2 regions of the Halobacillus sp. B29 genome follow, and region 1 is predicted to be linked to the other one. Evidence: riboswitches for the same ligand, from Rfam matches in the RefSeq annotation. Region 1 holds a riboswitch; the other holds the start of a gene.
What was found. A riboswitch is a leader RNA that binds a small molecule or an ion and turns the genes downstream of it on or off. The one in region 1 is predicted to bind cobalamin.
Positions count from the first base shown of each region.

Region 2: another riboswitch for cobalamin. It lies ahead of ACTWP7_RS16930 (DUF4430 domain-containing protein); the one in region 1 lies ahead of ACTWP7_RS13765 (ribonucleoside-diphosphate reductase subunit alpha).

Region 1 covers NZ_JBQQCM010000010.1:105,696-116,957, forward strand. Annotated here, with positions in the region: gene ACTWP7_RS13760 (ribonucleotide-diphosphate reductase subunit beta) at 1-27, opposite strand, end outside; gene ACTWP7_RS13765 (ribonucleoside-diphosphate reductase subunit alpha) at 43-2,277, opposite strand; cobalamin riboswitch at 2,426-2,600, opposite strand; gene ACTWP7_RS13770 (methyltransferase domain-containing protein) at 2,860-3,546, shown strand; gene ACTWP7_RS13775 (hypothetical protein) at 3,756-3,899, shown strand; gene ACTWP7_RS13780 (alpha/beta fold hydrolase) at 3,936-4,796, opposite strand; gene ACTWP7_RS13785 (pyridoxamine 5'-phosphate oxidase family protein) at 5,032-5,457, shown strand; gene ACTWP7_RS13790 (cation diffusion facilitator family transporter) at 6,154-7,044, opposite strand; gene ACTWP7_RS13795 (DUF2254 domain-containing protein) at 7,238-8,614, opposite strand; gene ACTWP7_RS13800 (GNAT family N-acetyltransferase) at 8,767-9,213, shown strand; gene ACTWP7_RS13805 (aldehyde dehydrogenase family protein) at 9,293-10,747, shown strand; gene ACTWP7_RS13810 (pyridoxal phosphate-dependent aminotransferase) at 10,795-11,262, opposite strand, start outside.
Region 2 covers NZ_JBQQCM010000014.1:82,933-94,194, forward strand. Annotated here, with positions in the region: gene ACTWP7_RS16885 (D-alanyl-D-alanine carboxypeptidase family protein) at 1-287, shown strand, start outside; gene ACTWP7_RS16890 (nucleoside recognition domain-containing protein) at 275-865, shown strand; gene ACTWP7_RS16895 (spore maturation protein) at 862-1,377, shown strand; gene ACTWP7_RS16900 (pseudouridine synthase) at 1,517-2,245, shown strand; gene resA (thiol-disulfide oxidoreductase ResA) at 2,299-2,853, shown strand; gene resB (cytochrome c biogenesis protein ResB) at 2,882-4,516, shown strand; gene ccsB (c-type cytochrome biogenesis protein CcsB) at 4,545-5,735, shown strand; gene ACTWP7_RS16920 (response regulator transcription factor) at 5,827-6,543, shown strand; gene ACTWP7_RS16925 (ATP-binding protein) at 6,543-8,327, shown strand; cobalamin riboswitch at 8,375-8,554, shown strand; gene ACTWP7_RS16930 (DUF4430 domain-containing protein) at 8,739-9,140, shown strand; gene ACTWP7_RS16935 (ECF transporter S component) at 9,147-9,689, shown strand; gene sigX (RNA polymerase sigma factor SigX) at 10,613-11,152, shown strand; gene ACTWP7_RS16945 (hypothetical protein) at 11,142-11,262, shown strand, end outside.

The DNA of each region.
Region 1 (11,262 bases):
TTTTCGCTTTTGAATGGTTTCATTCATATGTTTGTCCTCCTTTTATGAAGAGCAGCTTTCGCATTCGTCGTATTCACCTTGACTTGAAGTGGATCTCGTGTAATAGGTCGTTTTTAAACCTGATTTCCACGCGTCGATATGCAGATCTAATAGTTCTTTAGCATGTATAGAATTTCGAACATATAAGTTAAATGAAATGGATTGATCAATATATTTTTGACGTACAGCATTTTGCTGTATGCTTGTATGCTGGTCTATATCGTACGCCGATTTGTAATACCAGAACGTTTCCGGGCTTAGGTCAGGGGCTGTTACCGGGATTTTATAATCTTTCTTTTCCTCCGAATAAAACCGCTTAAAGATTGGATCGATGCTCGCTGTACTTCCGGCAATCAGAGAAGTACTGGAATTAGGAGCGACGGCCATTAAATATCCATTCCGTATCCCATCGTGCTGAACCTTATCCTTTAAGGCATTCCAGTTCCAATCCTCATTTTGATCAAACGCCCGTTTAACAAAGAATTCTCCTGTAGACCAATCAGATCCCTCAAATAAAGGATAACTCCCTTTCTCGGCTGCTAATTCGCTGCTGGCTTCAATGGTGTAATAGGCAATTGCCTGGTACACTTCTTCCGCATAATTTACGGCTTTTTCAGATTCCCAGGCTATTTTCTTTTGAGCAAGCAAGTGAGCCCAACCGAATGTGCCAAGACCAATGCCTCGGTAAGACTGGTTGGTCAATTGAGCCTGCAGCACCGGGATGGTATTTTCATCAATTACGTTATCCAGCATTCGTACCTGAATGGAAACTAAACGCTTTAAGACCCCTTCAGGCACGGCGCGGCCGAGATTAACACTGGAGAGATTACATACTACAAAATCCCCCGGGTTTTTAACCGTTATAATTTTTCCTTCTTCTAAATATTGTTCTTCCTGAAGGGTTGGGCTCTGGTTCTGAGTAATTTCCGTACATAGGTTGCTGCAATAGATCATCCCTGCGTGACGATTAGGATTCATACGGTTCACTTCATCTCGGTAGAACATGTAAGGTGTACCTGTTTCGAGCTGGCCCACCATAATTTTTTTCATAATGTCTATAGCCGCTACTTTTTCTTTCGACAGCTCTGGATGATTGACACAGGCTTCGTACCTTTCGCGGAAGGTTCCTCTGCCACGCTTTTCATCGTAAGCATCTTCCAATGAAAAGCCCATAACGTCACGAACTTCATGAGGATCGAATAAATACCAGTCTCCACGATTTTCTACAGCTTCCATAAACACATCCGGTATTGATACGCCTGTAAATAAATCATGGGTGCGCTGACGCTCGTCCCCGTTGTTTAAACGGCTGTCAAGAAAAGGGAAAATGTCCTTATGCCATATATCTAGATAGACGGCAATAGCTCCTTGACGCTGCCCAAGCTGATCCACACTGACTGCGGTATTATTCAATTGCTTCATCCATGGAATAACGCCTGAAGAAACGTCTTTAAATCCTCGAATGTCACTCCCACGACTTCTGATTTTTCCAAGATACACACCAATTCCTCCGCCGTGTTTGCTCAAGTTGGCTATATCTGTATTGCTGTCATAAATGGACTGCAGACTGTCATCTACCGTGTCAATAAAACAAGAGCTTAACTGGCCATATCTTTTTCCTGCGTTAGCGAGAGTGGGCGTAGCGACTGTCATGTATAAATGGCTTAAAGCCCAATAGGCTTCTTTTATAAGTCTCATCCTTACTGACTTTTTCTCCTGAGCCATGATTACCATCGAAATGATCATAAACCGTTCCTGTGGAAGTTCATATATGTGTTTGGACTTGGAACGTGCTAAGTATCGATCGCTTAAAGTTTTAAGACCAATATAAGTAAATAAGTAATCACGTTCTGGTGCAAGGATATCTTCAAGTTGATCTATTTCCTCTTTAGAATAATCAGCAAGCAACGATTTTGAATAGATTTCTTCATTCGTTAAAATCTCGATTAATGAATAAAATCCATTATAGGGGCTCTCCTCCATGCGGTTGTAAGCTGAATTTTTGTACATTTGATCCAAGTGAATCCTGCTCGCGGCAAAGGTCCAATCAGGTGTTGACTCGTCCATTTCAGCCAGACACTCAAGTATTAATGCTTTGGATTGCTCTTCATCAGTCATTTGATTCAGCCCAATCCCTGGAACTTTTTTTAGTATTCGTTCCACATCCAACTGGGGAAATTCTTTTTGAATGTCGATTAGCTTCTGCTCCCATTCTGTTTGCATAGATTGAACGCTCATGTATTCGTACTCCTTTTTATTCATAGGTGATTTCGGACATAAAAAAATCCGCTCACTTATTTGAGCGGATGAAACCATAGAACGAGGCAAATAAACCGTACGAAGACCTCATTCTATCGCTTCATCTTCTCAATCCCCGAAGAAGTTGAAACTTCAGCGAATAAAGACAGGTCTCCTGACTTACGTTCGATTCTACTATGGTCCTTCCCGTACCTGGGCACAGTGGATGATCCATTTCGCGAACGCTAACAGTTGCGGGGGCAGTTCCGGCTCTCTCCGGATTCCCTATTAAGCCTGATGGCATCTTGATTCGCAAATACTATATATAGTATTTTTAAATAATTTTATTAGCTTATATTGTGTTTATATCATATCTAAGATAAATGGAAAGTGCAAACGATTTGTTAGAAACCTCACTCTTTAAAACCTATATTTTCCACATGGAAGCTTTTAACACACTCTTTTCCCATGTCAAAAAAATTTTTAAAACGTTGCTTACTTAATTATAATAAAAGGTAATGAACATTCTATGGTGAACTATACAATAATAACGGAAATAGATAAACAGGGGGATTCGTAAATATGGAACCAACATTTAATTGGCACCAGGAAGCCGCTAAACAATGGGATGAACGGGCAGAGTTTTGGAATCAACGTAGTCAGACGATGTGGGATGAGGGAAGTCGCAAAACGATTATTCCTTTTTTGAAAAATCATCTTCCCCCGGGCAATTCTGTTGCTGACCTGGGCTGTGGAGATGGATATGGCTCATATAAATTATATAAAGAAGGCTACGAAGTGACGGGAGTAGATCTTTCTAAAGATATGATTGAACGAGCAGTGAAACGATTACAAACAGAAGGACTAACCTTTACGCAGGGAGATTTGACAAAGCTTCCTTTCGCTTCAGAAAGCTTTGATGGCATAATGGCCGTGAACTCTCTTGAGTGGATAGAAGTGCCTCATCAGGGACTTGAGGAAATGAAGAGGATCTTACGTCCGGGAGGCAAGCTTTGTATTGGAATACTGGGACCAACGGCCATGCCGAGGATAAATAGTTATCGAAGAGTGTATGGTGAAAAAGTGATTTGCAACACGATGATGCCATGGGAGCTTGCTAAACTGGCTGAAGAAACTGGGTGGAAATATACGGAAGGTCAAGGGGTGTATAAACGCGGGGTTGATGAGAATCAAATCGCACATCTGGACGAAGATTTAAAGCAATCCCTTACATTTATGTGGATATTTATCTTTGAAAAACAAAATTAAATCAGCACAAAAACAAAACTACGGACTAGCCTCTGATCATGTAATAAAATACAATAAAAAGCCCGTGATTCTGTTTCGTTCGCTGAACATAATCGCGGACTTAGTTTGAGGGGCTGGTATTACGACAAAAAAAGCGATTGAAAATTTCGTTAGAAGGAGTATGATAAGGTTCAATGATTCATATATTGATTCAATGAGGAGGGATTGCGGTGGCCTGGGTCCATGCAGTGTTTTCTGTTCGGTATTTATTTATCGGTTTCTTTTCATTGACGGCGTTAAGTTTGATTACCTTCCAATCTGTAGCGATGTTTCATGCATTTCTAGATTTTTTTGAAGTCTTTCATCGGAAATAAAGGAAAGAGACCGGCTTTCTCAGGCTGGTCTTTTTTTTATTCGTTTGACTGTTCCCAAAGAAACTCCCCAAGCACGCGATCTACTTCGGGATGCTCGTGCAAACCAGAATGGGTGGCGGATTGACCAAATACAATTTCTTCTCTGTAACTGCCAAAAGGCACAATGGATTTCATCCCTTTTACACTTGAAGCATGGACAAGCCCGTCCCAATGGTCGCTATCCTCTTCTGAGGAATTAATAACACCTGCTATTACAAGGGTATCTACACCTTTAGGGAAGAATTCCCTTCTAAGGATCATAGATTTCAAAGCGTCAGATTCCGGTTTTAGATCGTTAGCGGCCGGACTTGAATGCACTTCAAAGTAACCTTCTTTTTTAATTCCTTTATAGGGGCTGGCAATAACCGCTAATTTTTGAACAACAGGATATTGACCGTCCTGATAATGAAGCAAAAAGTTAGTGGCTGCAAGTCCCCCCATGGAATGGCCCACTAGATTAATCTGCTGAATACCATGACGCTTTTTTAACCGGTGGATGACTTCTTGGAGCCATACAGTTTGTTGCTTTAAGCTGGCACGGTCATTCTCAAAAAGAACCTGAATGAATGGCTCCATGCTGGGCGGAAGGCTTCCTCTTAAGGTTACATGTCCTTGTCGGGATACATAAGCCACCATACGCTTGGAACCCACATTTTGCTGCTCTAGACGATTCATCATCGTATTGAAGGTTCCTGGGCCTCCTTTAAAACCGTGTATGAAAACGGTAGGGGTAATTTCTCCGTTTTTTTCTGAACTTGTCGGTTTAGAATTCGTTAAAAATATAAAAATCCCTAGGAGAAGGGAAGAAAGAAGAATGAGGGTGAATTTCTTTTTATTACTGAACACATTCATGAACATTAAGTTTCCTCCTGAAAATTACTATCGCTGAAATATAATAAAAAAATCATTTAGAGTCAACTATAAAAACAGCTTAACTTTAGCATACCCATTGCAGAGAAAGGGGAAACAACATCAAATTCTCCATCCCAAGCGCTATATGGATCAGCTGCTAAATAACCTACCGAGATGTTTATATTTAACAACAGAAGGGGAAAACTGGAATTATAATCAGCTAGATGAAAGGAGAATACCATTGAATCAAGAAGAACTAAAGAAGAAAATTTATAACGTTATGGATCAGCATAAAGTAGGAACACTAGCTACAGTAAAGGATAATAAACCTCATGCCCGTTACATGACATTTTCAAATGATGAAGATTTCACATTCTTCACACCCACAGATCGCGATACTCATAAAGCGGAGGAAATTGAGGAAAACCCTCATGTTCATATCTTATTAGGCTATGAAGGTGAAGGTTACGGAGATACGTATTTAGAAGTACAAGGTCAGGCTAAGATTCGTGATGATCAGAAGATGAAAGACTGGTTATGGAGCGAACAAATGGAGCGCTGGTTCTCAGGAAAAGGAGATCCAGATTACATCGTTCTTGAGATTATGCCCGAGTCAATCCGCCTAATGAATGCAGACGGCGATACTCCTGAATCACTGGATTTATAATAAGCCGACAGATATAAAAAGCATTTGAGATACCAATCTCAAATGCTTTTTTCTATTTCGATACGTTGTTAATTAACGGGTTATTAAATTAAAGGGCCGTTTAGTTGAAGGCTCAGTTTCGAGATATTGTCTGGAGAAAGGGGCTCCAGGGAACGGCTCGCTTTCCGCGGGCATGAGGTGAGCTTCCTCGGGCTTAACAGCCCTGCGGGATCTCACCGATCATGTTCATCCCGCAGGAGTCTTCACCGTTCCCTTCCGCCCCTTTGCGTTTATGGGGAGCTCGAAAATCTTTCCATAATTGCTTTCCAATGAACGAGATCCACGCTGGTTTTCACGTGTAGGAACCCTGTTATAGAAGCGTTTGAGGTAGATGCTGCATGGATCCTTTCTCCTGTAACAGGGTCCGCTCATCAGCTATCGTTCGGGCGGCGAAGGAAACGACGAGACTCCACGGGAGAAGGGACTAGGTGAGATCCCGCAGGGAGTGAAACGAGCGAGGAAGCCCCTGGTAATAAGGAGGATCGACTAAGATCGCCACGTCCTGTGGCAACGTCGATCGACCCCACATCGTGTAGGGCCATAGGAAAGCGAGTTATTTCCCCACCAACCCTTATCCATCTAACGTAATGGCCCCATTTATCTCGAAATCAAGTCTTCAAGTAATGGGAGTTTTTCTTTAACTGTCAACATTTAGAATCAGGATGAATCTTGAATAGAGCAGGATTCATCTTCGTATTCGATTTCAATGGTTACATGCTCAAGAGATATCGTATGAAGAATCTCTTTAATCCTTTCTTTCACATCACAGATTTCCTCTTTCGTTGCATCTTCCGGCACCACTACATGGGTGGAGAAGGCGTGGTTCTCACCGTCCATGGACCACAAATGAGTGTGGTGTGTAGAATTAATGTTCGGCACCTCATTAATCTTTTGAACGATATCTTCAAGGCTGATACTCTCCGGCACGCCTTCCAAAAACAGCCGCATTGTTTTAATGAAATTCTTAACTACGTTGTATAAAATAAATACCGTGATGGCAATGGAAGCAATAGGATCCAGAATAGGAAGATCCGTAAAAGACATAATGATACTGACAACTAAAACTGCTGCCCAGCCGAGAACATCCTCAAGCAGATGCCAGCTTATGACTGTCTGGTTCATTGAGTCGCCTCCGCGGAGCCTGAAAACTGCTGCTCCATTAACGATAATTCCGAGTATAGCGAGAATTATCATCCCCGTTGTATTTGGCTGCTCTGGATTGAGAAGTCTTGGTATGGCTTCCGTTAAAATAAATACAGACCCAACAATTAATACGACACTGTTAACAAGAGCAGCTAATAAAGAAAAACGCTTATATCCAAATGAGAACTCTTTAGATTGCTCTTTTTGGGAAAAATTTTGTAGAAACCATGCGAGGCCAAGGGATAGAGAATCTCCAAGATCATGTAACGCATCGGATAAAATGGCCATACTGTTAGTCATAATTCCCCCGATGATTTCGATAATAGTAAAGAATAAATTTAGAAAAAAAGCAGTTTTAATCTTTCCTGTGGAAGAATCAATATGATGATGGTGGTGATGTCCCATTGGCTAAACCTCCTATTCAAATATATGAATATATGCTCATATATATAATATAAAAAAGCTGCTAAGATGTGTCAACATGAAAAATACGAATGAGCTCAACACACCTTACACAGGATGATCTTAGCGTCCCCTTATTCAGAAAAGGTATGAACAAGAAATACTATAAAAAAACTCCAGGAAGGCCTGGAGTTTTTTATTTTTTTTCTGGATAGAAGCGGCGCTCAATAGCATAGTACCCATAAAGATTATTAGTTGCAAGAGCGAGTCTCTTAACCTGCTCTAGTAAAAATGTTTTATCAAGCTGATAAACCACTTTCTTCTCAATATGGTCCAGCGTGTTGTAAGCGAAGTCCCATATGGCCTGATGTTTGGAGGAATCAATGGACTCTGCTACCATAGCTAGGGCCCCGACAATTTCAGTGATGATTAAATGATTATCTCCAGCATAGTGTCGGATATAACCAAAACCGCGATAAATATAATATTCAAATGTTTCATTTAATAGTATAATTCTAACCTGTCCATCACTATCTGTCAGATAAGGTGTGAAGGTAATATAGTCTTCGACTGTAAGCATTAATTCAGCCATTTGATGAATTGTGTTTGTTGTAGTTTTAGGGTCATCATTCCCCAGGGACTTTATTCCAATTTCAGCTAATTTATGCATTCCCATCTGAATGTCCTGCAGTTCAGTTTCTTTATGACCAATTTTAATCATACCGTAGTAAAGTTCTTCATCCACCAAATCAGCACCCGGCCCCCAGTAACTGATTAGCTTATTCGTCTCCAGAATATAATCTCCCACTTGTGAGTGGAATTTTAAGATTACATTGTCCTTGCGAGCCTGCTCAATCATGTTCCTATAGTCTACTAATTGAACATATCCTGACCTTCCTGCTCCTATGCTTTGAGTATTATCTTCGTAATCCTGCAGAAGATCCCCTGCTTGCTTTGTTCGGAAGGGCTCAAGATCCTCGCTCAAAGTATTGTTGATCATCGCTTTGGAAGATTGTTTCATTGTTTCTGTAATATTATGGACCTGCATCCATGTCGTGGCATGGTTAATGAAATAGATAAATGTAAGAGAAGCTATAAAGACTAATACTATCGTGATAATGGGGACGGCTACGAAATATTCGTAAGAAGTGTTCCCAATAAATAAAAATACAAGCAGTACGTACACAAAACTTCCATTAAATATGCCAAGAGCGTGCTGTGTTCGTCTATCTGCAACGAAGTTAATCAGCATCCGAGGTGAAAATTGACCACTAAAGGTTGTAAGTACAACTAAAAGGGAGTTTAATGTGAAGGCGCTCAGTGTTAATAAACCGCCAATTAACGTGCTGACCAGCATTCGGGTTATTTCAGCATTAATTCGAAAAGATTGGAATGTGTATTGTTCAAGTTCTAGAACCAAATCTAGTACAAGAGTAATAGCGACAAACAGGATAGACGATGATACATAAATTAAAGGCATGTACCATAAGGTCGATTGAACTTCTTGCTTGCGCTGTTGTTTAGTCATTTGAAAATATTTTTTAAGAGATACGGGTAATATGTCCATCAGCATATGACGTTTTCCTCCTTTGCATATAAGGTACTCATTCCCTGCAAGAACTTGTATTAAAACTGTAAAATTATATTTGAAAAATAAAATTTTGTCTTTTCATACACACTTTCGATATAGTGGAGAGAAATAAGTGAAAATAAGAGGTGGTTGCACTGAATTGGGTACAAAAAACTTATAAAGATCTTACAAAAGACGAATTGTACAAGATACTTAAGCTAAGAGTTGAAGTCTTCGTTGTAGAACAAGAGTGTCCTTATCCTGAGGTAGATGGCCGTGATGAAGAATGTACGCATATCTGGTTAGAGGAAAATGGTCAACTCTACGCTTACTGCCGAATCGTTCCCCCTGAGACAGAAGAAGATCATTATGCGATTGGGCGCGTAATTGTTATTAAGGAAAAACGCGGGCAAGGATATGCTAAAGAATTAATGGAAAGAGCTATTATGTTTTTGCGTGATGAATGGAAAGTAGAGCAAATTTGGCTTCATGGACAAGAATATTTAAGGGGTTTTTACAGAGCATTTGGCTTTAGAGAAGTGACTGATGTTTATTTGGAAGATAATATTCCTCATGTAGATATGCTGCTGGAATTTAAGTAATTTTCCAGAGGGTTGTAAAGGTTTAAGAAAGGAAAGAGAGTGGAACTTAGTACTCCACACAGTAAAATGGAGGTATAATATGAGTCCACAAACTTATTTTAAACAATATATTAATGGGGAATGGCGCCCAGGTTCAAGTGAGAAACAGATTGAAAATATAAATCCATATACCGAACAAGCTATTATCACAATCCCTTCTGCCAATGAAGATGACTTAAATGAGGCCTACCGATCAGCTGAACAAGCTCAAAAAGACTGGGCAGACTTACTCCCAGCTAAGAAGCAGGCGTATTTTGACAGTTTGTTATCGGTAGTTAAGGAACGCAAAGATGAAATTATAGACTGGTTGGTGAAGGAAGCAGGAAGCACTTTGGTAAAAGCAGAGGTGGAATACCAGGCCGCAGTCTCCATTATTAAAGAATCTTCCTCTTTTCCTACAAGGATGTCTGGAGAGATCCTTCCTTCTAATACTCCCGGCAAAGAAAACCGGGTTTATCGTTATCCGAAAGGGGTCATAGGAGTAATTGGTCCGTGGAATTTTCCATTCCACTTAGCTATGAGGTCGATTGCTCCTGCGATTGCTACTGGAAACACAGTTGTGGCCAAACCAGCATCAGAATCTCCTGTTACTGCAGGATTACTGATTGCCGATTTATTTGAAGCAGCCGGATTTCCAGCAGGAGTGCTGAACGTAGTAGTAGGAAGAGGTTCAGAGATCGGGGATGCGTTTGTTACACACCCGGTACCTAAACTGATTTCCTTTACTGGATCAACAGAAGTAGGCAGTCATATTGGAGAGCTTGCAGGTAAGCATATCAAAGATACGGCGCTGGAGCTTGGAGGCAACAATGCTATGATTGTCCTTGATGATGCCGATGTAGAAAAAGCGGTGGAAGCAGCAGCCTTTGGAAGGTTCCTTCACCAGGGTGAAATTTGCATGTCCATCAATCGTCTGATCGTTCATGAACAGATTCATGATCAATTCGTGGAAGCATTCAAAGAAAAAGTGGAAACTTTAAAAGTTGGTGACCCATCTGAAAAAGATACAACAGTTGGTCCATTGATTAACCATGGAGCCATCGAACGTATTCAGGAAGATCTGCAAGCTTCCCTTGATCGTGGCGCCACCTTGCTAACAGGTGGTGATTCAGAAGGGAATATCATGCACCCTACTGTACTAACCAATGTTACCAATGATATGCCAATTGCAAGCAATGAAGTATTCGGTCCTGTAATTGGAATCATTAAGGTTTCAAGTGAAGAAGAAGCCATTACAGTGGCGAATGATACTTCCTATGGATTAAGTGGGTCAGTATTCACAACAGACGTACACCGCGGTGTTGAAACAGCAAAACAGATTAACACAGGAATGATTCATGTGAATGATCAATCTGTAAACGATGAAGCACATGTAGCCTTCGGCGGTGAGAAAAGTTCCGGACTCGGCCGGTTTGGAGGAGAGTGGGCTCTCGACAAATTTACAACTGTAAAATGGATTGGTGTCATGAATGGATATCGCAAATTTCCATTTTAATAAAGTAAATAAACGCCCTGAGCAAAGAAAAAGCTCAGGGCGTCTTTCTATACAATATTATTTTTATCAGCGAATTTTTGGAATCTGGATATTGCATCACGCAAGGTTTCTTCAGAGTTGTTCAAACCAATCCGAACGAATCCTTCACCGTAATCACCAAACCCAATCCCCGGTGCTACAAACAACCCGACTTGCTCGAGCAAAGCATCAGCAAATTCTTCAGAGGAGTAGCCATTCGGGACATGAACCCACACAAAGAAAGACCCTTTGCAGGGCTGGAAGCGATAGCCGCTGTTTCGCAGACCCTCAAGTAATAAATCACGTCGTGCTTCATAAGTATCCGTTAGCTCCTCCACACATTCCTGTGAATCTAAGAGGGCTGTAGCTGAAGCTTCCTGCACAGCTCCGAAAAGGCTCACAAAATAGTGATCCTGGACAAGTTCCAATGCTTCAACCACACTTTGATTTCCTACGGCAAACGCCACGCGCCACCCTGCCATATTATAAGTCTTTGA
Region 2 (11,262 bases), on a different contig from region 1:
TCAAACTCCAATCTGAGGGTACAGTTGAAACCAATGGCCAAAGCTACTACTTGCCTCGTGACATTTACTTCCCACTTACTGCAACTGAAAAAGAAGAGGTAAGAGCAACTTTCTATAGATATAATGGAGTAGAACAGGACAATCTAGCAGGTATGCGTCAATTTATGGTGGGAGAGACTCCACTTGTCCAGGCATCTGTATGGCATGAACGACCTAAGAAATCCCTTATATCCGGAATGAAAAGTTTTCTTGGCAGGATTACGGGGGTGGTGCCGTGGTCAACTTAATCTGGGCCCTGCTAGCTATTATAGGAATTGTTTATGCAGCCTTTAACGGAACGATGGAGGCTGTGAACAAAGCGATTTTTTCTACCCTGGACGAAGCTGTAATGATCGCGCTGAGCCTTGCTGGAGTACTTATTTTTTGGCTGGGACTTATGAAAATCGCGGAAGAGGCAGGATTGCTCAGAGGATTGGCTAAGTTATTCAAACCCTTTGTAAGAAAAGTCTTTCCAGATATTCCGGAAAACGATCCAGCTCTTGGTTACATTCTTTCAAATATGACAGCTAATATTTTCGGCCTGGGAAACGCAGCCACTCCCATGGGCTTAAAAGCAATGAATGAACTTAAGAGATTGTCAGACTCTCAGGAAGCCAGCAGGTCTATGATAACGTTACTAGCTATCAATACATCCTCCCTTACTTTAATTCCAACCACCGTTATTGCTATTCGTATGAAATACGGCTCAGAAGACCCTACCAGCATTGTAGGTGCAACTATTCTGGCCACCATAATTTCAACATGTGCTGCTCTTTTAATTGATCGATATTTTTATTATCGAAGAAAAAGGTTGATGAGAACATGATCAGCATATGGTTAATCCCAGGGATTATTTTAATTGTACTCATTACAGCAACTCTGAAAAAAGTTCCTGCTTACGAGGTGTTTGTAGAAGGCAGTAAAGAAGGTATGCAAATTGCTATATCATTACTTCCCTTTTTATTAGGCATGATGGTGTCAATTGCTATTTTTCAAGCTTCCGGAGCTATGGGAGCTATTTTACAACTTTTTGAACCTGTAACAAGAGCGGTAGGATTTCCTGAAGAGATTCTTCCTCTTGCTTTTATACGCCCCATATCGGGTACGGCAGCCTTAAGCATGACAACCGAGCTCATCCGAACATACGGACCGGATTCATTTATCGGACAGCTGGCCTCGGTCATGCAGGGGAGTACTGATACGACATTGTATATCATTACTATATATTTTGGGGCTGTGGGAATAAAAAAAATGGGAGATGCTTTAAAGGTTGGACTATTGGCCGATCTGGTTGGTATAATAGCTTCTATAGTAGTTGTAGTCATCCTATTTAGTTGATAGGATGACTTTTTGTGCAAATGTAGCTATAATGTGTATAATGTTAAGGAGCTGACAAGCCGCGCTGGAATACATCAGCGTGGCTTCCTGTTGTGTATAGATTAAAGAGTGAAAAGGCTGGTGACCAGAGATGGCGGAAATGGAAAGACTGCAGAAAGTAATCGCCCATGCAGGTGTAGCTTCTCGTAGAAAAGCAGAAAAAATGATTATAGATGGAAAGGTTAAAGTGAATGGTGAAGTAGTTAAGGAACTTGGAACAAAAGTGAGTTCGAATGATGATGTTGAGGTAGAAGGAGTACCAATTGTGAAAGAGGCTCCGGTTTATTATTTGCTCTACAAACCCCGTGGTGTGATTTCAAGTGTAAGCGATGATAAAGGCCGTAAAGTTGTCACCGATTATCTGCCGGAAGTGGATGAGCGGATTTTTCCAATTGGAAGACTTGATTACGATACCTCTGGCTTACTCCTTTTAACGAACGATGGCGAATTCGCCAACCTTCTTATGCATCCAAAGCACGAAGTAGATAAAGTGTATATTGCAAAAACCAAAGGAATTCCATCACGAGAGCAGCTTCAGCAATTGAAAAAAGGAATAAATGTTGATGGAGAGTACTTAAAAGCTGTTCACGCCAAGATTAATTCTTCTGATCCGAAGAAGAACAGTGCGATCATCCAGGTCATCCTTCATGAAGGAAAAAACCGTCAAGTACGCCGGATGTTCGAAGCTCTTGGTTATCCTGTCGATAAGCTTAAGCGTGAACGATACGGTACGCTTGATTTACATGGGATGAACGCTGGAGACTCACGTCCATTAAAACCTCACGAAGTTAAGCAGCTTCGACAGCTTGCAGAAAAAAATGTTGAATAACGTTCAAATTTTCCGTTTCCAATCAATGTTATAATGAGTTGGGAGTGAATGATATGAAAGAACAAACACTAAAGAAAAAGCGTAAAAGGCTCGTTTTTCGTACCGTAATTCTTGCCGTAATGGCTGGGTTGGTTATATTTGCTCTTATTTCCAACGCAAAAGAAGAAAAGTCCGTGATAGCTCAAGGAGAACAAGCTCCTAACTTTCAACTGAAGAAATTTGGAAGTAACGGGGAAAGTATATCCTTAAATGATTTAAAAGGAAAAGGAGTTATGGTTAATTTCTGGGCCACGTACTGCGGACCCTGTAAAGATGAAATGCCGTATATGGAAGAATTGTATCCTGAGTTTAAAGAAAAAGGGGTAGAAATCCTGGCAGTTAACCTCGATTCCACTGAAATAGTCGTACAGAATTTTATAGACCAATACGGTTTAAGCTTTCCGGTTTTACAAGATAAAAACGGACAGGTTATGGATTTATACAACGTGAGCAATCTCCCTGCGACTTTATTCATCAACTCCGAAGGTGAAATTGTAGAGAAAGTAATTGGCCCACTTACGCTAAGTAAATTGGAAGGCCATTTACAGAAGATTGTACCTGAGGAGTAGAGTTTACTTGATATTGTGAGGTTTTAATATGAATGAAATTACATGTGAGTGCGGTCATGTGAACCCGGAAGGGACGGTTCTATGTGAAGCGTGCGGGAAGCCGATTGAAGGGAACCAGCATATCAATGGGAACGAAGATAAAAAGCTTTTAAACATGAGGTATGATGGCAGTGCCCGGCGGTCTCAAACATATAACCGCACCATTGTGGACAAAATTTGGAATTTCTTTTCTTCTGTGAAGGTTGGTGTGTGGCTGATTGTTCTTACGTTAATTGCTTCAGCGGTGGGTACCATTCTTCCACAGGAAATGTACATACCTCCTAACGTAGATCCAGCTTTACACTATAGAGATCAATATGGTCTACTGGGCCAGATCTATTACCAGCTTGGTTTTCATAATTTATTTAGCTCATGGTGGTATATGTTGTTACTTGCCATGATTGGTGTTTCAATTGTCATTGCCAGTATCGACCGGTTTTTCCCTCTTTATAAGACATTGAAAAAACAAAAGCCAAGGCGCCATGAAATGTTCATGAAGAAACAGCGTATTTTTGGTGTGACAGAGTCCAATCAGATAGACTTGGAGCTTTACAAAAAGAATTTAAAAAAGCGTCGATTTAAAATTTACGAGCAGGATGGTCACATTCTTGCTGAAAAAAATCGCTTTGCCCGCTGGGGGCCCTATGTAAACCATATAGGTCTCATTATATTTTTAATAGGGTCATTGCTCCGGTTTGTCCCGGCATTTTACATTGATGATTTTATATGGGTACGTGAAGGTGAAACTTCCATGATTCCAGGAACAGAAGGTAAGTATTATATAAAGAACAAAGACTTTATCTTGGAAACCTACGATGAAAACGATCAAACAGATGCTAGATTTAAAGAAGCGATTCAAAATCAAGGCGGACCAATTCCCAAAACCTTTCAGACTAACGCAGTTATTTATGAACGGACTGATGAGATCGTCCCTGGAAAGGAACCAGAATTAACAGAACTTAAAGATACTCAAGCTAAAATGAACCATCCGATTAAATTTGATGATTTTGCTCTTTATCAAGCAAGTTATCAGTTGAATGAGTTTAAAGAAATGACATTTAAGATTCATGATAAAGGAAATGAAGATACAAACTATGGAGAGTTTACGGTTGATTTGACTGATCCTAAAAATGAATATACTCTCGATAGCGGCTATCGTGTGGAGATAGATGATTATTTCCCTGAATATGAAATGCAGGATGGCGCGCCCGTATCTGTATCCAAATTTCCAAAAAATCCTGCTTTTGTATTTACACTTTACCCTCCTGATTCCGATGAAGCAGAAACTAGCTTTCTAGGAATTGGAGCCAATGTGGATGCAAGTGGAGAAAACAATTATAAAATTGGACTTGTCAATTTCGATGTCCGTGACGTAACAGGACTCACTGTTAAGAAGGATCACACGCTTCCACTTATTGCTTTGGGTGGTGCCATTTTTATGATAGGTGTTATCCAGGGAATGTATTGGAACCACCGGAGAATTTGGCTTCAGCCTAAGGAAAATGGAGTATGGATTGCCGGGCACACGAACAAGAACTGGTATGCTCTTAGGCAGGAGATAAATAAAGTGATTTCTGGAACTCATATTCAGGAGCCCCAGGATCAGTATGAAATGAAAGAATAGAATTTATTAGTGTTTGAGGAGGATAAAAATGGGAGATTTAAGTGCAATTAGTGGAAACTTACTATATGCTGCTTTTTTCCTTTATTTGATCGCAACGTTTTTCTTTGGGGCAACGATCCGGGATAAAAAGAGAACGAAAAGTAGAACTGCGGGGAATATAGGAATATCTATTACAATACTGGGTTTTATAACTCAAGTGGGTTACTTCATAACAAGGTGGATTGCAAGTCACCATGCACCAGTTAGTAATTTATTTGAATACACCACGTTCTTTGGAATGATGCTGGTGTTTGCATTTATTGTACTGTATTTTATTTACAGAGTGGATCTGCTTGGTCTTTTTGCATTGCCTATAGCTTTGTTAATCATAGCTTTTGCCAGCATGTTTCCGACTGAGATTTCTCCATTAGTACCATCTTTGCAATCACACTGGCTCTATATTCACGTCACGACTGCTTCATTGGGCCAGGGTATATTATCCGTCAGCTTTGTAGCAGGACTGATTTACTTAATCTCCCAGATCGATCAGTCCAAAACCAGCAAGCACACATCGTGGCTCGAGTTCGTCATTTATACAATAGCTGCAGTTGTAGCTTTCATCGTTCTATCGTCTACCTTTAGTGCATTGAATTATCAATCGGTTTTTCAAGCGCCAATTGAAGGTCAGCAGGCGGAAATTACTTATCAGATGCCTGCCGTTATCGGACCCTCAGGTGGAGAGTTAATTACCGAGGAAGCTATGCAGCCACTTGTTGAGGCACCACAGTGGATGCGTGGTGAGGATGCTGCTGTTAAGTTAAATACCTTTATTTTAGCCTTACTTGGCGGTCTTGTAATATATGGAGCAGCAAGACTCCTGATGAGAAAAAGAGTTGGGGCTTTCCTACAGCCTATGCTTAGGAAGAAAGTAAATCCAGAATTGGTCGATGAGGTTTCTTACCGCGCCGTTGCCATCGGTTTTCCTGTTTTTACTTTAGGTGCTCTTATTTTTGCCATGATCTGGGCCCAGCAAGCATGGGATCGCTTCTGGGGCTGGGATCCTAAAGAAGTGTGGGCATTGATCACCTTCTTTTTCTATGCAGCTTATTTACACCTGCGGCTTTCAAGAGGCTGGCAGGGGATGAGATCTGCGTGGCTTGCCGTTGGTGGTTTTGGAATTATCATGTTTAACTTAATTGCGGTAAATTTGGTGATTTCTGGACTTCACTCCTATGCATGATTTATTCTTAAAGGCAGGAAGGGTTTTTACCCCCCTGCCATTTTTATTTATGAAATGAAATAATTAGTATTAATTAAGGGTGGTTAGACTTATGGAACAAGAAGCCAGAATATTAGTAGTGGATGATGAAGATCGTATTCGACGTTTGATCCGCATGTACTTAGAAAGAGAAAATTATATTATTGACGAAGCAGAAGATGGAGACGAAGCTTTAAAAAAAGCAATCGATGTGGATTACGATGTCATTCTGCTCGACTTAATGCTCCCGGGAATGGACGGTATAGAAGTTTGTAAAGAGCTGCGGGAAAAGAAAGCAACTCCAGTCATTATGCTTACCGCCAAAGGGGAAGAAGCAAATCGTGTGCAAGGCTTTGAAGTGGGTACTGATGATTATATTGTTAAGCCATTTAGCCCGAGAGAAGTGGTTTTAAGGGTGAAAGCTCTGCTTCGCCGGTCTTCCTCTACTAAATTTTTGGAAACGGATACTTCTGCAAGAAATGTCCTGGTATTTCCGCACATGACCATCGATAATGATGCGCACCGTGTAACAGCCGAAGGAAAAGAAGTAGCATTAACTCCTAAGGAATATGAGCTCCTTAATTACATGGCGCAGTCCCCTGATAAAGTTTTTCACAGAGAACAGCTTCTCAAAGAAGTTTGGCAATATGAATTTTTTGGTGACCTCAGAACCGTGGATACTCATGTGAAGAGATTAAGAGAGAAGCTAAGTAAAGTTTCCGCTAATGCGGCAGGTATGATCGTTACAGTATGGGGGATTGGCTATAAGTTCGAGGTAAGTGGAGAATAATGTTCTGGCGCAGTGTGGTAGGTAAACTGTGGTTTACTATATTATTTCTTGTATGCTTTGTCCTGTTTATTCTAACGGTCTTACTATTAGAATTTTTTCAGAATTATCATATCCAGCAAGCAGAGAGTCAATTACTTCAGACTGCTTCTAAAATTACAGAGGTAGTTGATAGGTATGAAGATAGAGATCTGCTTCTTTCTACTACGGCACTTGTTAAGAATCCTGCGAGCCGGGCATTGATCACTTATGGACCTAATGAAGTGATTATTAGTGATAGCGAATCACAGGCGCTTCCCAAAATGACTTACAATTGGATCTCTTCCGATAACGATTTATCCAAAGTCATAAGTGAAGGGCGTGATGTGAAAAAGGTTACAGAAATAAAGGAGTTCGATACAGAGGTTATGGTAGTAGGAACTCCTTTAACAGAAAGAAATGGTGCTGTTTTTGTTTATCAATCTCTGGATACGATTGAGGAAACTTCTGAACAGACCACCAAAATTATTTTCCTTGGAGCAGGGATTGCTATTATTTTGACTACGATCTTTGCTTTTTTCTTATCTACCCGTATCACATCCCCCTTAATCAAGATGCGTGAAGGTGCCCTTGAGCTTGCTAAAGGGGAATTTAACACAAAGATCCCTATTTTAACTCATGATGAAATAGGAGAGCTTGCTATGGCTTTCAATCGCATGGGACGTCAGCTTAAATTTCATATTAATGCCCTAAATCAGGAGAAAGAACAGCTTTCGGGCATATTGCGCTCGATGGCAGATGGAGTTATTACCATCAATCGTGAGGGAGAAGTTCTGATTTCCAACCCTCCAGCCCAGCAATATTTGGAAGCTGATAAGTTTGAGAATGATGAAGAAGCTACATTGAGTCCAATTAATTTGCCTGCTCCTCTTTATGAACTTTTTGATGAAGTGATATCTAAAGAACAGGAAGCGATGACTGAAGTATCCTTGCAAGGCCGCTCCTGGGTCATTATTATGACTCCATTATACGATAAAGACACTATTAGAGGTGCAGTTGCGGTCTTAAGAGATATGACAGACGAGCGCAGACTGGATAAACTTCGCAAAGATTTTATTGCCAATGTTTCTCATGAACTACGAACTCCTATCTCAATGCTTCAAGGGTACAGTGAAGCAATAGTAGATGATGTTGCGGAGAGTAAAGAAGATAAAAATGAATTAGCCCAGATCATCCACGATGAATCATTGCGAATAGGCCGACTGGTCAATGAGTTATTGGATTTAGCTCGAATGGAAGCGGGTCATATAAATTTATATGTAGAATCCGTAGAAATGACTTCTTATATGGACAAGATTGAACGGAAGTTTCAAGGACTTTCCAAGGAACGACAGGTTGCCTTAACAATAAATGTAGATCCAAATCTAGAATGGCTTTATTTTGATGCTGATCGGATTGAACAAGTATTTACTAATCTCATTGATAATGCCATTCGACATACAAGTGAGCATGGATCCGTAAACGTAATTATTGAGGATGGAGAACATGAATGGATGGCATCTGTACATGATTCTGGTCAGGGAATTTCTGAAGAGGATCTTCCATTTGTATTCGAACGTTTTTATAAAGCAGACAAATCAAGAAAAAGAGAAACATCTAAGCATAAAAAAGGAACGGGTCTAGGACTGGCTATTGCTAAAAATATTGTGGAAGCCCATAATGGAATAATCAGTGTGCACAGTAAGGTGGAAGAGGGGACTACTTTTTCTTTCAGAATCCCAAAGAGGATAGATTTTACAGATAACTAGTTGCTAAATGTCGAAAAGTGAGTTAATCTAGTAATGGATAAATAACTTCATATTGAGTGGATTCAGGTGCCTGAAAGGGCTTAAAACGGGAACTCGGTTAAAGGCCGGGACTGTCCTCGCAACTGTATGTGAATACGAAAAGGAAATTCCACTGTGCAAATGCACGGGAAGGATCCTTAGTAGGATGACGCACAAGTCAGTAGACCTGCCTGATCCCAGTGTTTCAAAGCTTCGGGGATTGAGCGTTTGAGACAACCGATCGGTTCTATGTAAATATTTTAACTAAACCATCTGTTTGTCTTAAGCTTGCCTTTAACGAAGGCAGGCTTTTTTTGATGGATACATAGTGTTAGGTTGTCCATTCGTCCTTTCGAAAAAGCCAGTACTAAAAAATGAGAGGATGGAAGCAAGATGAACAAACTTTATGCTTTAATGTTGGCGGTTTTATTAACGGCAGGTATCTTAAGTGGGTGTGGCACACAGAAAGAGGAACAAGCCAATGCCGTTCAAGAAGAGGAAAAACAGGAAGTCAGTGTCCAAATAGAGATCTCCAAAAATAATGGAGAGAAAACCTTAGCTGATAAAGAACTTTCCGTGGAGGAAGGCGCTATCTTGATGAAAGTCTTGGAAGATAATTTTGAAGTAGAACAAAGTGATGGAATGATAAATAGTATTGAAGGAATATCAGCAAATCAAGATAAGAAAATGGCGTGGATGTACACAATTAATGGAGAGGAAGCCCAAGTGGGAGCCAACGACTATGAATTAAAACAAGGCGATGAGATTGTATTTGATTACCATTCATGGGAATGATGGAAAATGAATATTTATAAAATCACCTTAATTGCCATGCTTGCCTCATTAGCGGTTGCGGGCAGAATTGCTCTAAGCCATGTTCCTAATGTACAGCCGGTAACTGCCATTATCATTTTGACAGGGTTTTGGATGGGACCCGCTGCAGGTCTAGTTATGGCATTCTTAACAACCATTGTATCCAATATGCTTCTTGGGATGGGCTACTGGACTATATGGCAGGTAGTTGCATGGTCAATTATAGGTTTGGTTGCAGGTCTACTTGGAAAATATAAATCAGGTCTCCCCGTCTGGGGCCTTTCCATATATGGATTTCTCTCAGGTATATTTTTCGGGCTGGTTATCTCGCTTACGATGCGTTCTATTGGTCAGCCTTTCTGGGCTTATTATTTGGCGGGATTGCCTTACGATCTAAATCATGCTATTTCAACAATCATTTTCATCTTAGTTCTTTCTCCCGTTTTAGGTACATTGTTTAAACGTTACAAGAAGAGAAATGGACTTACTGAAAAAACACCACATATTGGAACAACCAATTATCGTTCTTAGAAACACAGGATGCCAGGGATCCCCTGACGCCTGTGTTTTTTCTATCTATTTGGCTCTTTAAACTTCCGTATTAATTTTAATGTAAAGCTCCCGATACTGGAAGACTCCGTTTCGAGATAACTCGGGTCCGTTGCAAACATTAGATGAGGGCGGCTACGGAAACAACACGTCTTGTTCCATCACCCAGACACTCGAGACATAAGTCGCTCATCAACGGATTGAAAAACCACAATCCTTTTGATGGTCGGCTTATGCTGGTCGTGTCTTTCGGGGTGATTCCACATTTGAACACTTTCCTGCGGGGGAACTGGCAAGCCTCCTCAGTCGTTAACACTCCTTGTGGGGTCTCACCTAGCTCCTTCTCCCGCGGGAGTCTCGTCGTTTCCTCCGCCACCCCAACGATATCTAGTGAACGGACCTTTCCAGAAGAGGAAAGTTCTTCTCCTTAATCTGCATTAAATGCTTTTATAACAGGCTATCGTACATCGTTATATCCTGAAAACAGGTGTAAAACCATACGTCTTACTTCCACATCAAGCAGGTATGTTTGATGTGATTTCGAGCATCTGATTTGGCCAGGTCCGGAGGGGGATGATGAAGACTCCTGCGGGATGAACATGATCGGTGAGACCCCGGAGAGCGTTAGCTCGAGGAGGCTCAGCACATGCCCGCGGAAAGCGAATCATCCCCCGCAGGACCTTTAAACTAATCCGATATCTCGAAACTGAGTTTTCAACTAAACGGCCCTTTAGCTTAATAAGCCATTGGTGAAAATTAACAGGAACGTCTAAGAGATCCATTTATTTATAAATCCCTTTTAATAGCCCTTCCTTTATATCTTTTTTTAAATCCTCATATTAAGATAGTGATGTAACTTTTTTCTTACATATAACGACTAAATAGATAAGTGGGAGGTACCATTAGTGAAAACGTTCTTTGACGAACTTTACGAAAGTTATCATCATGATTTGTTTCAATATTTAATCTACATGGTCAAAGATCGCGATCTCGCTGAAGATCTTGTCCAGGAAGTTTATATAAAGGTGCTTAAATCTTATCAGTCTTTTGATGGGCGGAGTACTGAAAAAACTTGGCTGCTATCTATAGCGAGACATGTAGCGATTGATCACTTCAGGAAGCAAAAACGCAAACGGAATCGAATTATGGATTTTTTTGATTGGAATGAAAAAGGGGAGCAACTTAAAGATTATGCTTCTTTGCCGGATGAAATCGCAATCCAAAATGATGAAATGAAGCAAGTTTATAAAGCACTGGATAATTGTACGATAGATCAAAGAAATGTAATTATTTTCAGGTTCATACAAGGGTTGTCTATACAAGAAACAGCAAAAATATTAAATTGGAGCGAGAGTAAAGTGAAAACGACTCAGCATCGAGGAATGAAAGCCTTAAAAGAGATGATGGATAAGCCTGTAGAAGGGGGGGTACAGCGTGAAGCGTAAAACTTATAGCGAAGATGAATTAAAAGAATTGTTAGGAGAATTTCCGAAGATTGAAGATAAGCAAAACAAAGAAAATCTTTATCGCTCCATAGAGCCTAAGCTTAATAAAC